2 regions of the Arthrobacter sp. 05T423 genome follow, and region 2 is predicted to be linked to the other one. Evidence: predicted binding sites of a transcription regulator. Region 2 holds the regulator's gene; the other holds the start of a gene.
The links. Region 2 encodes HspR, which represses chaperone genes until heat shock. Its sites were predicted from a motif close to AAGTTGAGTCNNNNNGACTCAACTT; they were not measured.
Positions count from the first base shown of each region.

Region 1: a site for HspR is predicted at 4,678-4,702, ahead of clpB (ATP-dependent chaperone ClpB). Genes of this name have one in related genera too.

Region 1 covers NZ_JBFTLC010000019.1:14,435-22,184, forward strand. Annotated here, with positions in the region: gene AC1DFE_RS14550 (VOC family protein) at 1-381, opposite strand, end outside; gene AC1DFE_RS14555 (DUF3073 domain-containing protein) at 653-886, opposite strand; gene AC1DFE_RS14560 (septum formation family protein) at 1,212-1,964, shown strand; gene clpB (ATP-dependent chaperone ClpB) at 1,992-4,649, opposite strand; gene AC1DFE_RS14570 (YciI family protein) at 4,894-5,229, shown strand; gene AC1DFE_RS14575 (metallophosphoesterase) at 5,488-6,561, shown strand; gene AC1DFE_RS14580 (glycoside hydrolase family 16 protein) at 6,610-7,734, opposite strand.
Region 2 covers NZ_JBFTLC010000021.1:75,378-83,127, forward strand. Annotated here, with positions in the region: gene AC1DFE_RS15585 (NAD-dependent epimerase/dehydratase family protein) at 1-48, opposite strand, end outside; gene AC1DFE_RS15590 (TetR/AcrR family transcriptional regulator) at 200-952, shown strand; gene AC1DFE_RS15595 (hypothetical protein) at 1,076-1,498, shown strand; gene dnaK (molecular chaperone DnaK) at 1,735-3,600, shown strand; gene AC1DFE_RS15605 (nucleotide exchange factor GrpE) at 3,603-4,274, shown strand; gene AC1DFE_RS15610 (DnaJ C-terminal domain-containing protein) at 4,370-5,347, shown strand; gene AC1DFE_RS15615 (heat shock protein transcriptional repressor HspR) at 5,363-5,785, shown strand; gene AC1DFE_RS15620 (PEP/pyruvate-binding domain-containing protein) at 5,936-7,750, shown strand, end outside.

The sequences.
Region 1 (7,750 bases), on a different contig from region 2:
CTGCCAGATGCCGGTGGCGCCGCCGCCGGGCGGTTCCACGAACACCATGGTGCCCGTGTCCGCAATCTCCTCCGGTCCGAACTGCACCGTGCCGCCTGCATGCCGGGCTTCTTCTGCGGTGGACCGGGCGTCGTCCGCGGCGAAGTAGATGTTCCACCGCGCGGGCCGCTGTGAACCGCCCGGCTGCGGCTGCGGCGCCACCGTCGCTACGAGGTCGTCATCCAGGAATGCCTTCGCGTAGCTGCGGCCGTCCGGAGTGGGAAGGTCCTCGAAGCGCCACCCGAAGACGGCGGAGTAGAAAGCCTTGGCCGCGGCCACGTCAGGCGTCTGGACGTCCGCCCAGCAGAGCTCCCCGGGGCTGTACCCGCTGCGTTGCACCATGCGTCGGTACCCTTTCGTAGGCTGAATTCTTTCCAGCCTAGTTCGTCAGGGGTGCGGATTCTAAGAGGTACGGATTCTAAGAGGTGCGGTTTCCAAGGGGCAGCCCGCGGCCAACACAATAGGCCCCTTGGGCACGCCAAAGACTGGCACGCCCAAAGGGCCTTGATAATTGTGGCGACACCCGGAGCGGTAACCCGAATGCGGGAAATGCCCGGGAGGTGTACGACGGCGGCATGCAACCGACTGCCTTCCGGCAGTTCAGCGGGAACGACTAACCGATACGACGGCTGTCTACCTCGTCGTCGTCTTCATCCAAATCGTCCGCGTACTTATCCACGTAGGCTGAATAGTCCGGTTCGACCGGTTCATTCGCGAAATGGCTCGTGGTACGACTTCCCGGACCCGTGAGCTCTCGCTGTAGAGCCGAATAATCGGTGTTCGGGGAGTAGTACTTGATGTCCCGAGCCTGCTTGGTAGCTTTTGCCTTTTGACGGCCGCGCCCCATGGCGTGACCCCCTTTTGTACTTGGACCGGAGGTGGTCACCTTTGGCGATCGGTGAGGCCCCGGAATGTTTGGTCAATTTGTCGTACCCCTAGATTACATGCTTTCGGCGGCATCTGCTCGCCAGGGAGCCTCCGGAGGCTGTCGGGGCCCACTTCTCCGCGACAATCCGGGGCCCGCAGGATTTTTTTGTTCGATAGAGTCTCCTGAACGACTGAATTAAGCGGGCATGGGGATCCGGCAATTGGCCGCAGGGCCACACCGCGGAAACGCAGAGTGCCGGATGCCCACCGCCGAGCCAACGCCAGGAAAGGGGTGCCGCCCCCATATGAATGACAACGATCCCATCCGTGACGGGGAGCGCGGGCCGGCCCGCACCATCGCCGTGCAGCCCGAGCCGGCCGCGAGCGAACGGGCACAGACCAAGCTGGCCGACCGCGAACCGGCAGCGCCCGAAGCAGCCAATCGTGGACCGGCAGAGTCGAAGACGGCCAACCTCGGTGCGCGGGCCGCCCGCCTCGCCGGGTTGCTCCGCTCCCGGCTCTCGCAACCCGAGGTCCGGCAAACCCTGCTAAAGACCGGTTTCGTCGCTGCGCTGCTTGTGGTGGGCGGCCTGCTTGTGTGGCTTCTGACGTCGCTTCTCGCCGGCGCCACCCTGCAGGCGGCCAGGCCCGGCGCGGCTGCGGCGGGGCCTGCTCCCGCCCCGCCGGTCGCATCGCCCCGGCCCAGCCTGCCGCTGGCCAGCGTCAGCCCGCTGGACTTCAGGGCAGGCGACTGCTTCAAGGACTTTGACCCCGAAGCGTCCAAGTCCACGGTTGTGGCCTGCAGCACCGACCATTCCGCCCAGCTGGTGGCGGTCACCCACTACGCCGGCAGTGACGCATACCCGGGCCGGGACGCCATGAAGACCAGGGCCAGGGAGACGTGCCAGGCGGCGCCCCTGACGGAGAAATCCAACGCCTACAACCTGAACTACCGTCTCGCCTACCCGAGCACGGCCAGCTGGGCCAAGGGTGACCGCCGCGTGGACTGCTATGTCACCTCCGCCGGCAACATCATCAAGGCAAGCCTGTTGCCCTAGCCCTCTGCCCCACGGACTCCCGGCCCGCTAGTCCCGGCGGCGGACGGTGAGTCCGCTGCCCATGGGGGCTCCGCCGTCGGGCCCTGAGAATGCTTCCAGTCCTTCGACGGTGAGCTCTCCGAGGTCCGCGGCGGTGTCCACCAGGACAGTGTCGCCGTCGGCGATTTCACCGGCCAGGATGGCCTTGGCCAGCCGGTCGCCGATTTCGCGCTGCACGAGGCGGCGCAGCGGCCGGGCGCCGTACGCGGAGTCGAAGCCGGACATCGCCAGCCAGGAGCGGGCGCCTTCGGTGACCTCGAGCGCGAGCCGCCGCTCATGGAGGCGCTTGGCCAGCTCCGCCACCTGCAGCTCGACGATGCGCGCGAGCTCGTCGACGGACAGCGGATCGAACAGCACCACCTCGTCCAGCCGGTTCAGGAACTCCGGCTTGAAGGATGCGTTCACCGTTGCCATCACCGCGCTGCGCTTGGCGTTCGCATCCAGCGTCGGGTCCACGAGGAACTGGCTGCCCAGGTTGGAGGTGAGCACCAGGATCACGTTGCGGAAGTCCACGGTGCGGCCCTGGCCGTCGGTGAGGCGGCCGTCGTCGAGCACCTGCAGCAGGATGTCGAACACCTCGGGGTGGGCCTTCTCCACCTCGTCCAGCAGCACCACGGAGTACGGCCGGCGGCGGACGGCCTCGGTGAGCTGGCCACCCTCCTCGTAGCCGACGTAGCCCGGAGGAGCGCCGACGAGGCGCGCCACGGAGTGCTTTTCGCTGTACTCGGACATGTCAATCCGAACCATGGCGCGTTCGTCGTCGAACAGGAAGTCCGCGAGCGCCTTGGCGAGCTCGGTTTTGCCGACGCCGGTGGGGCCGAGGAACAGGAAGGAGCCTGTGGGCCGGTTGGGGTCGCTGATACCCGCCCGGGCACGGCGCACGGCGTCGGACACTGCGGTGACGGCCTTGGACTGGCCGATCAGCCGCCTGCCGAGTTCCCCCTCCATGTGCAGCAGCTTCTGGCTCTCGCCCTGGAGCATGCGGCCGGCCGGAATGCCGGTCCACGCCGCGATGACCTCGGCGATGTCGGTGGCGGTGACCTCCTCCGCAACCATCAGGGCGGACTTGTCGGTGACGGCGGCCTCGGCCTCGGCGGCGTCGCTCAGTTCGCGCTCCAGCGCCGGAATTTCGCCGTAGAGGATCCGGGACGCGGTTTCCAGGTCACCTTCGCGCTGGGCCTTGTCCGCCGTGGACCGCAGCTCATCCAGCTTGGCCTTCAGGTCACCCACGCGGTTCAGGCCGGCCTTCTCCGCCTCCCAGCGGGCCTTCAGGCCAGCCAACTGCTCCTTCTTGTCTGCCATGTCGGCCCGGAGGGCAGCAAGGCGCTCCACGGACGCGGCGTCCGTCTCGCCCTGCAGGGCCAGCTCCTCCATGGTGAGCCGGTCGACGGCGCGGCGCAGCTGGTCGATCTCCTCCGGGGCTGAGTCGATTTCCATGCGCAGCCGGGAGGCGGCCTCGTCCACGAGGTCGATCGCCTTGTCCGGCAGCTGGCGGCCGGAAATGTAGCGGTTGGACAGCGTGGCGGCAGCCACGAGCGCGGAGTCGGCGATGGCGACCTTGTGGTGGGCCTCGTACCGTTCCTTCAGGCCCCGGAGGATGCCGATGGTGTCGTCCACGCTGGGCTCCCCGACGTACACCTGCTGGAAGCGCCGCTCCAGGGCGGGGTCCTTTTCGATGTTCTCGCGGTATTCGTCCAGGGTGGTGGCGCCGATCAGGCGGAGCTCGCCCCGGGCCAGCATCGGCTTGAGCATGTTGCCGGCGTCCATGGCGCTTTCACCGCTGGCCCCGGCACCCACCACGGTATGCAGTTCATCGATGAACGTGACGATCCGGCCGTCGGAGTTCTTGATCTCCTCAAGGACGGCCTTAAGCCGCTCCTCAAACTCGCCGCGGTACTTGGCGCCGGCCACCATGGACGCCAGGTCCAAGGCGATCAGGGTCTTGCCGCGGAGGCTCTCCGGCACGTCGCCGGCGACCATCCGCTGGGCCAGGCCCTCGACGACGGCGGTCTTGCCCACGCCGGGCTCGCCGATCAGCACGGGGTTGTTTTTGGTCCGCCGGCTGAGCACCTGCATCACGCGGCGGATCTCGCTGTCACGGCCAATGACCGGATCGAGCTTCCCTGAACGTGCCACTGCGGTGAGGTCGGTGCCGAACTTTTCCAGTGCCTGGAAGGTGTTCTCGGGATCCGGCGAGTTGACCTTGCGGTCGCCGCGGACACCCGGGAGGGCCGCCGCCAGCGCCTCGTGGGAGGCGCCGGCATCGCGCAGCAGCCTGCCCACGCCGTCGCTTCCTGCCGAGAGGCCCAGCAGCAGATGCTCGGTGGAGACAAAGGAATCCCCCAGCTTGTCAGCCTCGTTCTGCGCGTTCTGAATCGCCTGCAGGGAGGGCCTGGACAGCTGGGCCTGCTGGACCGAGCTGCCCGAGGTGGCGGGCAGCGCCTTGATGGCGGTACTCGCCTGCACGCTGGCAGCGTCCGGGTCCGCTCCGGTGGCGCGCAGGAGTGCGACGGCGACGCCCTCCCGCTGATCCATCAGCGCCTTGAGCAGGTGGGCTGGCTCGACCTGCGGGTTACCCGCCGTGGAGGCGTTCATGGCGGCAGCCGAGAGAGCCTCCTGGCTCTTGGTGGTGAATTTGACGTCCAAAGAGAGCTCCTTTCGAAGACGGTTAGCTAAGTTGAGTGTACTACGCTCAACTTTGCTTTTCAGGTCTTTTCGGCCAAGTTTTCCCACAGCGAAATGCCCGTCCGGGCTGGCAAGGTTTTCGTGAACGGTGGCCCTTGAACTGTATCGCCGCCGCCCGAATCCCCCTAGGATCAACCTGTGGCGCGAGGGCTGTGCCGTGGAGACGGCCGCCACCAAGACCCGCACTCCAAGGACAGGACCGGCAATGAAGAAGTTCGTAGTTCTTTACAACGCACCGCAGTCGGCACAATCGCAGATGGCGGAGAGCTCACCCGAGGCCGCGCAGGAGGGCATGAAGGCCTGGATGGAGTGGGCGTCCAGGGCAGGAAGCGGCATCGTGGACATGGGCCAGCCGCTGGGCGCCGGCAAGGAGGTCAGCCAGGCGGGGACCTCGGACACGAGTGCGAGCGTGGGCGGCTACGGCATCCTGCAGGCGGAGGACATGGACGGAGCTTTGGCACTGCTCGAGGGTCACCCGCACCTCATGATGCCCGGCGCCAGCATCCAGGTCTACGAGACTTTGGATCTGCCGGGAATGTAGCGCCGCCCGCTGGGCCCCGGATGTGGCCTTAGGAACCCGTGACGCCCCAGACGCTGGTGATCCAGGCGAGCTTTCGGGCCAGGGAGGACGTCCGACGTGGACAGGATCCCGGCCACCGAAAGCTGTCACCCGGAAAGGTCGAAGGGCTGCCTATGGCCTGCCGGCGCTGCCGGCATTACCCTGATGGCCTAGTAGTAGTGACTCCCGTTCCCCAGCCTGCCGCGGCATCAGGCTCAGTTCCGTGTGATGTGAGGGATCATGACTGGACCGTCGAAACCGTGGAGCTGGTACGGCATCACCCCGGCCGCCGTTCTCACGCTGGCGCTGCTGACCGCGTGCCAAGCGGGGCCTCAGCCGCCGCCGTCGTCCGGGGCGCCCTCCTCCCCAACGGGACCTTCCTCTCCCGCGGATCCAGCCGCTGTCCATTTCACAGCCCAGGGCGACGTCGGCCTGAGCACGGGAGCACGGAAGGTTCTGGACGCGATCGGAAGCCTCCGCCCCGAGCTGAACCTGGCCCTCGGGGACTTCTCCTACGAAGCCGGGCGCGAACAGGATTTCTGCGACATGGTCACCGGCAAGCTAGGCGGGGACTTTCCCTACCAGGTGGTCACTGGTAACCACGAGAGTGACGGCCACGACGGCGACATCGCCAACATCGTGAACTGCCTGCCCAACAGGCTCCCCGGGCTTCAGGGCGAGTACGGCACGCAGTGGTACGCGGACTACCCGGAGCGGAATCCGCTGGTGCGCTTCATCATGGTTTCCCCGGGCATCAAGTTCCACGACGGAAACACCCTGGACTACTCCAGCGGAAGCGAGCGATGGCGGTGGACGGCGGCCGCTCTGGACGGCGCGAAGTCCAGCAAGATCCCGTGGACCGTCGTCGGCATGCACACCCCGTGCCTCAGCATGGGTAAATACGATTGCCAGGCCGGACGCGACTTCACCAACCTGCTCATCGACAAGAAAGCGGACCTGGTGCTGACCGGGCACGACCACATTTACCAGCGAAGCCACCAACTGGGCGACGGCCAAGGTTGCCCGGTGCTGGTGCCGGACTCCTTCTTCGGAGGCTGCATCACCGACTCGGACGGCGCCATGGTCAAGGGCGCCGGTACCGTCTTCGCCACTGTGGGAACCGGCGGCGTGGGACTCTACCAAGTCAACGAGCAGGATCCCGAAGCCGCCTACTTCGCGGCCTGGTCGGGCGAAAACCGCGCCGCCGCCCTCGGCACCCTGGACGTGACGGCCACGGCGGAACGGCTCTCGGCACGGTTCGTTCCGGCGGACGGCTACGCCTTCGCGGACAATTTCGACATCGAGCGGAAATAGCCGACTAGAAATGGGCGAGCGCTACTGGCTGGGCCGGAGCCGGCCTCCCTAGGACCGCTCCCAGATGGCGATCCAGTCCAGGTAGACGTGCCCCGCAGTCGCCGGCTTGGGGCAGCCGAACAGGCAGGCCTCGGTCTGCAGAATGTAGTGCATGGGGACGTTCGGCGTGTGGGAGGTTCCTGCCCCAAGCGATCGGCCGTCGAGGAAAAACTCGACCTTGCCGGGACTCCACTCCATGGTGGCCACGTGCCAGTCCGTGAACGTGGCGTTGGCGAAAATGACGTCCGTCGCGTGGGGGTCGTTCCCCATCTTGTGCACGGCGCCGTAGAACTTCGTGGAAAGGTCACCTTCCGGATAGTCGAGTTCGCCGTCGCGCGGCCAGATCCCGCTGTCCGGCCACAGGAGCCAGGCCGTCTTGAAACCGCGCAGGGAATCGGCCTTGAACCGTACGGAGATTCGCCCGTACAGGAAGCTGTTGTCCCGGTGCGGGTTGGCGCTGTTGTTCGGGATTTTCGGCGTGGGCGCGGCCCCCATCGGCACGCCGTTCTCCGTGTGCAGGTACCAATCGAGCATTCCGTTCTTCACGCTGAGCACCTTGGACGGGTAGTAGCCCGACTTCGCGCCCCGCTGCCCGGCCGTGTCCGGAGTGCCGTCCACATAGCCGGCGCTCCACTTCGCGGCGTACGCCGGGCCCGGGAATCCGCCGACGGGCACGTTTCCCTCATCGAAGTCCTCGCGGAACACCTGGTTCCACCCTGGCAGGTCACCCGTGGGCAGCTGATGTAGCTTCGGATCCACAGCGGGGACCTTCGCGGTCAGGGGCTTCGGTGCCGGCGGGACCGGCGCCGTGGCCGCGGGCGGCGCGGCGGCGGACGGCACCGCCGCGGGGGCTGGCTCCCGGGCCAGCGACGGTGAAGACGGCGACGGCGACGAGGGCCTGGCTGCACCGGCCGGGGATGTTGGCGGCGCAGAGGCCGCCGCTGCTGATGCAGCGGAAGTTTCCGACGCCGATGGTCCAGCCGCAGGAAGCCGGTCCAGCGGAAGCCGCTGCGCTTCCGTGGCCACCGGAGCGCACGCAGCGAGCAGCACCACCGTTGCCAGTGCTGTCAGCCGCCCGAGCGGGCGGGGCGTGCTGCGGCGCGGACTGTGGTTCCCGTGCGCGGAGTTAACCATGGGGCAAGTGTGACAC
Region 2 (7,750 bases):
CGTCCAGCCCACGGGGCCGGCGCCGGTGACCACATAAAGACCGGACATTGAAAGTTCTCCTTCGCGCGGACGGGCCGGTGGGCCTCGTATAGTTTTTGAGAGCACTGCTCTCGAATCAAGGATGCTGCCGCTTGGACGCAAAGTCAAGAGCGCTGCTCTCAATTGTTGCCACTGCTCTGATTCGTGCCATGCTGGGTTGATGTCAGCCAGCCCCCAGTCAGCCACCCCTCCGTCCGCTGCCGGGCCGTCCGCCGACGGGAAAATCCGCACGCCCCGAGAACGGGCCCGGGCACAGACCATCTCGGACATCATCCGACTGGGCCGTCAACACCTGGCGGAACATGGGGCCGCCGCACTCTCGCTCCGCGCTGTCGCACGTGACTTGGGGGTGGTCTCCTCTGCCGTCTACCGATACGTCCGGAACCGTGACGAGCTGCTGACCCTCCTGCTCGTGGATGCCTACAACGATCTCGGGGACGCGGTGGATGCGGCCGTCGAGTCCGTCCCCGCGGCAGAGTTCCGGGACCGGTTCGCTGGGCTGGCCCGCGCGGTCCGCGTTTGGGCGCTCCGTGAGCCGGCGCGCTATGGTCTCCTGTTCGGCAGTCCGGTGCCGGGTTATCGGGCTCCCGCGGAGCGGACCACGGCACCCGGCACGCGGGTGGTCATCCGCCTGGTGCAGATTCTGGATGCCGCGCACCGGGCCGGCCGGCTTGCCGGGCATGGTGCGGCTGCGGTGCCCGCACCGCTGGCGGCCGACCTCGAGGCAATCCGGCGCGAGCTGGAAGTGGCGGTACCGGACGCCCCGCTGGCCCGGGGCGCCCTCGTGTGGACGTCACTCTTTGGAGCCGTCAGCTTTGAAGTGTTCGGCCAGTATGGCGCCGGCACCTTTTCCGCGGCGGATGAACTGTTCGAGCACCACATCTCTGTACTGGCGGAGCTCGCCGGACTGTAGCTCGCCCGGATTCGCCCGGCAGGAGGCGGCTGTCCGTCCTCTGTTGCTGTCCGCGCCGGCTGAGTAGACTGCCACTGCGCCCGGACCAGGTGCGCCCCGTTCTTTCGAGGGAGTGATCAACCGATGACCGAAAACAGTGAGTCCGGCGCCGCGGGGAAGACCCACAGCAGCTCCAGGAATCCGGCACTCGAGGGGGACAGCGGCCAGTACGTGGAAGGCGACTACGGCGACGCCGGCGTGGCCGGGCAGGAATCCAGCGCCGAGCCCAGGGGTGATTACGCCACGGGTGATTACGGCGGCGCCGGGACGGTTGCGCCGCCCGCGGAGTCGGAGGAAGGCGAGTACCCCGAAGGCGACTATGGCCGCGCCGGCACCGTGGGCCAGGAGGTGCCCGGGGATGAGGAGGGTGAGTACCCGGAGGGCGACTACGGCGCTGCCGGGATCACGCCCGAAGGCGGCGATGCCGCAGAACTCAAGGAGGAGCTCCGGAACGGCCGGGTCGACGAGCCCCGGAACGACGATGGCGGCAGCTCCTCGAGAGCCTAGGCGCACGTTCACGCTGGGCGAAATCCCCTGCTGCTCCAACTTGAACTCCCGCTTATCCGCGGATTTTCGCGGATAAGCGGGGGTTTTCCGTATTCGGAAGGCGTGGCGAAAGGCAAAGTTGAGCGTAATCGGCTCAACTTTGGATTGACTTAAGTTTCCTGCTGAGTAAAGTTGAGTGCAGATCGCTCAAGGAAGTGGGCGGACCCCAAGTTTCCACGGAAAGAAGGAAGCAACACATGTCACGTGCAGTAGGTATCGACCTCGGAACCACCAACTCCGTCGTCTCCGTTCTCGAAGGTGGCGAGCCCACCGTTATTGCCAACGCCGAGGGTGGCCGCACCACGCCGTCCGTCGTTGCGTTCTCCAAGTCCGGCGAAGTGCTGGTCGGTGAAATCGCCAAGCGCCAGGCCGTCAACAACATCGACCGCACCATCGCCTCCGTCAAGCGCCACATGGGCACCGGCTGGTCCGTGCCCATCGACGACAAGAAGTACACGGCCCAGGAAATCTCCGCCCGTGTCCTCATGAAGCTGAAGAACGACGCCGAGTCCTACCTCGGCGAAAAGGTCACCGACGCTGTGATCACCGTTCCCGCCTACTTCAACGACGCGGAGCGCCAGGCCACGAAGGAAGCCGGCGAGATCGCCGGCCTGAACGTCCTGCGCATCGTCAACGAGCCCACCGCGGCCGCACTGGCCTACGGCCTGGACAAGGGCAAGGAAGACGAGCTCATCCTGGTCTTCGACCTCGGCGGCGGAACCTTCGACGTCTCCCTGCTGGAAGTCGGCAAGGACGAGGACGACTTCTCCACCATCCAGGTGCGCGCCACGGCCGGTGACAACCGACTCGGCGGCGACGACTGGGACAACCGCGTCGTCGACTACCTGCTGAACCAGCTCAAGGTCAAGGGCATCGACCTGTCCAAGGACAAGATCGCCCTGCAGCGCCTCCGTGAAGCTGCCGAGCAGGCCAAGAAGGAACTCTCCTCCTCCACCAGCACCAACGTCTCGCTCCAGTACCTCTCCGTCACTCCGGACGGCCCGGTCCACCTGGACGAGCAGCTGACCCGTGCCAAGTTCCAGGACCTGACCAAGGACCTGCTCGAGCGCACCAAGAAGCCGTTCCACGACGTCATCAAGGAAGCCGGCATCAAGCTTTCCGACATCGACCACATCGTGCTCGTCGGCGGCTCCACCCGTATGCCCGCCGTCTCCGAGCTCGTGAAGGAACTGGCCGGCGGCAAGGAGCCCAACAAGGGCGTCAACCCGGACGAGGTTGTGGCCGTTGGTGCAGCCCTGCAGGCCGGTGTGCTGAAGGGTGAGCGCAAGGACGTTCTCCTGATCGACGTCACCCCGCTGTCACTGGGCATCGAAACCAAGGGCGGTGTCATGACGCACCTGATCGAGCGCAACACGGCCATCCCCACCAAGCGGTCCGAGACCTTCACCACGGCTGATGACAACCAGCCGTCCGTGGCCATCCAGGTCTTCCAGGGCGAGCGTGAGTTCACCCGCGACAACAAGCCGCTGGGCACGTTCGAACTGACCGGCATCGCACCGGCGCCGCGCGGCGTCCCGCAGGTCGAGGTCACCTTCGACATCGACGCCAACGGCATCGTCCACGTCTCCGCGAAGGACAAGGGCACCGGCAAGGAACAGTCCATGACCATCACCGGCGGCACCGCGCTCTCCAAGGAAGACATCGACCGCATGGTCAAGGATGCCGAGGAACACGCAGCCGAGGACAAGGCCCGCCGCGAGGCCACCGACACGCGCAACACCGCCGAGCAGCTCGCCTACTCAGTGGACAAGCTGATCGCCGACAACAGCGACAAGCTGCCTGAAGAGGTCAAGACCGAGGTCCAGGCCGACGTCGACGCCCTCAAGAAGGCCCTCGAAGGCACCGACGACGCCGCCGTCAAGACCGCGTTTGAGAAGCTGCAGGCTTCCCAGACCAAGCTCGGCGAGGCCATCTACGCCCAGGCCGGTTCCCCGGACGGTGCCACCGGCGCTGCGGGTGCTGAAGGTGCTGCAGCCGGCGACGGCAAGGCTGACGAGGACATCGTGGACGCCGAGATCGTCGACGAAGAAGAGAAGAAGTAACCATGCCGCATCACGGTAACGAAGAAGAGCACAACTCTTCCCGAGACCAGGGCAGCAAGCGCGACGAGCCGGTCATCCGGGACCACCGCAAGGTGGACCCGGTGACCGGGGAGGCCCGGCATCCGGAGGGCGGCCAGTCCTCTGCCTCGGGAGCCGGCGCTTCAGCGGATTCCGACGGCGACGCCCTCGCCCAGGCTGAGGAGATCCTCAACCAGGTGGAGGTGCCCGCCGAGGATTCCGTGGCGCAGGGCACCGAGGCCGCCGCGGCCGCGGAGCTGAAGAACGACCTGCTCCGCCTGCAGGCCGAGTACGTGAACTACCGCAAACGCGTCGAACGCGACCGCGCCGTGGCAGGGGAGATGGCCGTCATCGGCGTCCTGAACTCCCTGCTCCCGGTGCTGGACGACGTCGACGCCGCCCGCCAGCACGGTGACCTCGCGGACGGCCCGTTCGCAGCGATCGCCACCAAGCTGGAGAACGCGCTGAAGACGTATGGCCTGAGCCGCATCGATGAGACCGGCGTGGAGTTCGATCCGACCATCCACGAGGCCCTCATCCAGCAGCCCGCCGAGGACATCGAAGTTGACACCGTCAGCCAGGTGCTCCGCTCCGGCTACAAGTCAGGTGACCGGGTCCTCCGCGCGGCCCAAGTCATCGTCGCGGTCCCTGCGTAGCATTACCCACATCGAGATAGCAGTTCGCAGCAGTGTTGGCCAACCACATTGCTGTGAACTGCCATTTCGGCTCAGATTTTTGAAAGGAAACGCCATTGGCTAGCCAGGACTGGGTGGACAAGGACTTCTATAAGATCCTTGGTGTTGCCAAGGACGCTTCCGACGCTGACATTAAGAAGGCTTACCGGAAGCTCGCGCGGCAGTACCACCCTGACACGAACTCCGGGGATGCCGCTTCGGAGAAGAAGTTCAAGGACATCTCCGAGGCGTACTCCGTGCTGTCCGATCCTGATGAGCGGCAGCAGTATGACGCCATCCGGGCCATGGGCGGCGGCGCTCGCTTTGCCCCGCACGGTGCTGGAAGCACGGCGAACGGCGGCTTCGAGGACCTCTTCGGCGGCCTGTTCACCGGCGCCGGCGGCCGCCACTCCGGCGGGTTCAGCACCGCCGGCGGTGTTCCGCCCGAGTTCGCCGACCTGTTCGGCGGCGGCTTCGGGGGCGGCTCCGCCGGTTACCAGCGCGCACCGCAGAAGGGGGCTGACCGGACCGCGGGCACCAGCATCTCCTTCGCCGGATCCATCCGCGGCACCACCATTGGGCTCCGTGAACCGGACGGCGAGGTCATCGACGTCCGCGTGCCGCCGGGCATCAAGGACGGCCAGAAGGTGCGCGTGCGCGGCAAGGGCCAGTACGGTCCGGCGGGCAACGGCGACCTGCTGGTCACCGTCAACGTCAAAACCCATGACTTTTACACACGCGACGGCGACAACCTCCGGATCCACGTGCCCGTCACCTTCCCGGAGGCTGCCTTGGGTGCCGAAATTGAGGTTCCCACGATCGACGGCGAACACGTCCGGGTCCGCGTCCCCGCCGGCACCCCGTCGGGGCGCACGCTCCGGGTGAAGGGGCGCGGCGTAAAGACGTCGAAGGCCACCGGGGACCTGCTGGTGACCATCGACGTCGCCGTTCCGCGCAACCTGAACAAGGAAGCCGAGGAGGCCGTGAAAGCCTTCGCCGCCGCCACAACCGGCGAGGACGTCCGCCAGGGCCTGGCAGCCAAAGCCCGGCTTTAGGGACCGGTGCCGGCCGTGGACATCAACTTCGATCAGCCGATCTTTGTCATCTCGGTGGCCGCCGAGCTCGCCGACATGCACCCGCAGACACTCCGCCAGTACGACCGGCTGGGCATCGTCTCGCCCAGCCGGGCGCCGGGCAAGTCCCGCCGGTACTCACAGCGGGACGTGAACCGGCTCCGCGAGGTGCAGCGGCTGTCCCATGAGGGCGTCTCGCTGGAGGGGATCAAGCGCATCCTCGAGCTGGAAAACCAGGTGGCTGCCCTGCAGCACCGGGTCAGCGAACTGACCGAGGAACTGGCCCGCCGTCGTGAGTCACTGGAATCCCGGATCTTCGCCGCCGGCGCTGCCGGAGATGTGGTGAGCCTGGCGCGCGGCCAGCGCCCCCGGCCCCGTTCGCAGGCCGTGGTGGTGTGGCGGCCGCGCGGCGACGTGTAGCCCCCCGTCCAGCCATCCCCATTGCCAGAACCGGGTGCATTGCCAAATGAGGGTGCAGTGCCAAAAATAGGGTGCAGCGCCGGAACCGGGTAACCAGCCGCAATGCCGCGGCCGGACTCGCCGTGTCCCGGGCAGAAGGGACGCAGGGCCGTGACCTACATCAAGGACTTTGACCAGCTGGGACACCGCGACCTGGACGAGGCTGGTGGAAAGGGCGCCAACCTCGGCGAGCTGGCCCGGGCCGGCTTTCCGGTGCCGCCGGGCTTCGTGCTCACCACCGCGGCCTACCAGGACTTCGTCAACGCCAACGGGATCGCGGGCCGCATTCTCGAACTCGCCGCCCTTCCCGCCGGCGCGTCGAATGACGACTACGAGTCGGCCTCGCTGCAGATCCGCTCCCTGTTCGCCGAGAGCACGCTGCCCGAGGAAATTGGCGCTGAACTCCGCGCGGCCTATGGCCGCCTGAGCCAGTGGACGCCGGCTGGAGCAGGCGGAGACGCCGGCACGGAGTCCGGCGCAGGGTACGGCGGCAAGGACCGCTCGCGCGTGGCAGTGAGGTCATCGGCCACCGCCGAGGACCTCGCCTCGGCCAGTTTCGCCGGCCAGCAGGACACCTATCTGAACGTCGCCGGGCCCGACGCCGTGGCTGCCGCCGTCGTCGACTGCTGGGCGTCGCTGTGGAATGCCCGCGCCATGGCGTACCGCTCACGGAACGGCATTGATCCGGCAACGGTGCGCCTCGCAGTGGTGATCCAGCAGATGGTCGATGCAGGGGCGGCCGGCGTGCTGTTCACCGCCAACCCCGCCACCGGCCGCCGCGACCAGGTGGTGATCAGTGCAGCCTGGGGGTTGGGTGAGTCGGTGGTGAGTGGGTCCGTCTCCACTGACGACGTGGTGGTGGATTCCGCTTCGGGCCGTGTGGAGCAGCGCCGGACGGCGGACAAGGACGTGATGACCGTGTACGGCGGGACCGGCACCACCGAGCAGCCGGTGCCGGAACAGAAGCGCCGGCAGCCGGTGCTCGACGACGATGCGGCGGCGGCGCTGGCCCGCCAGGGAACCGCCATCGCGCAGCATTTCGGGGCGCCCCAGGACATCGAGTGGGCGCAGGCAGCAGGGGAGTTCTTCATCCTGCAGGCCCGTCCAATCACGGCCCTGCCTGAGCCCTCGGCTGAGGCGCCAACGGAGTGGCCGCTGCCCTTTCCGAACGGAATGTACTTCCGGGCCAGCATCGTGGAGCAGCTGCCGGACCCGTTGTCGCCCCTGTTCGCCGACCTCATCGACGGTGCCGTGGTGAGGTCCTTGAACGCGCTGCTGGGCGAGGCCTTCGGCAAGAGCGTGGTGCGGCCCGGGGATGTTTCCCTGCCCACTGTCAACGGCTACGCGTACTACTACTACAGCAACGCCGGAATGCGGCGGGTCATGGGCAAGTCGCTGACGGCGATGCGCGCGCTGGCCCAGGGCAAGGCCAACATGGGAATCAAGGGCTGGCGCGAACATTCGCACCCGAAGTACCGCGGGCTCGTGAAGTATTGGGCGGCCAAACCGCCGTCGGACCGTCCAGCTCGAGAACTCCTGGAGGGCGTTTCCGCGCTGCTGGACGCCGGCGCCGCTTACTACACCGCGGTGCAGTCCATCATTCCCATCGCCGCAACCAGCGAGATCATGCTCCGGGGCTACTACGACAGGGTCGTCCGCCGGCCGGGCGACCCGTCGGCGGAGGTCTTCCTCCTCGGCTACGACAGCGAGCCCATCCGCGCGGAGAAATCCCTGTATGACCTGGCGGTCTGGACCCGGGAGCGGCCGCAGCTCGCCGCTGCCGTCACGGAAGGACCGGCGGCCGGCATCACAGAGGCTCTCCGCAGCGGCAAAGCCCCTACTGGCGTGGACGGGGACGCGGGCCGGAACCTGGACCAGGAGGAGTGGGACGAGTGGCGTTCCCGCCTCCAGCGTCACCTGGACAGG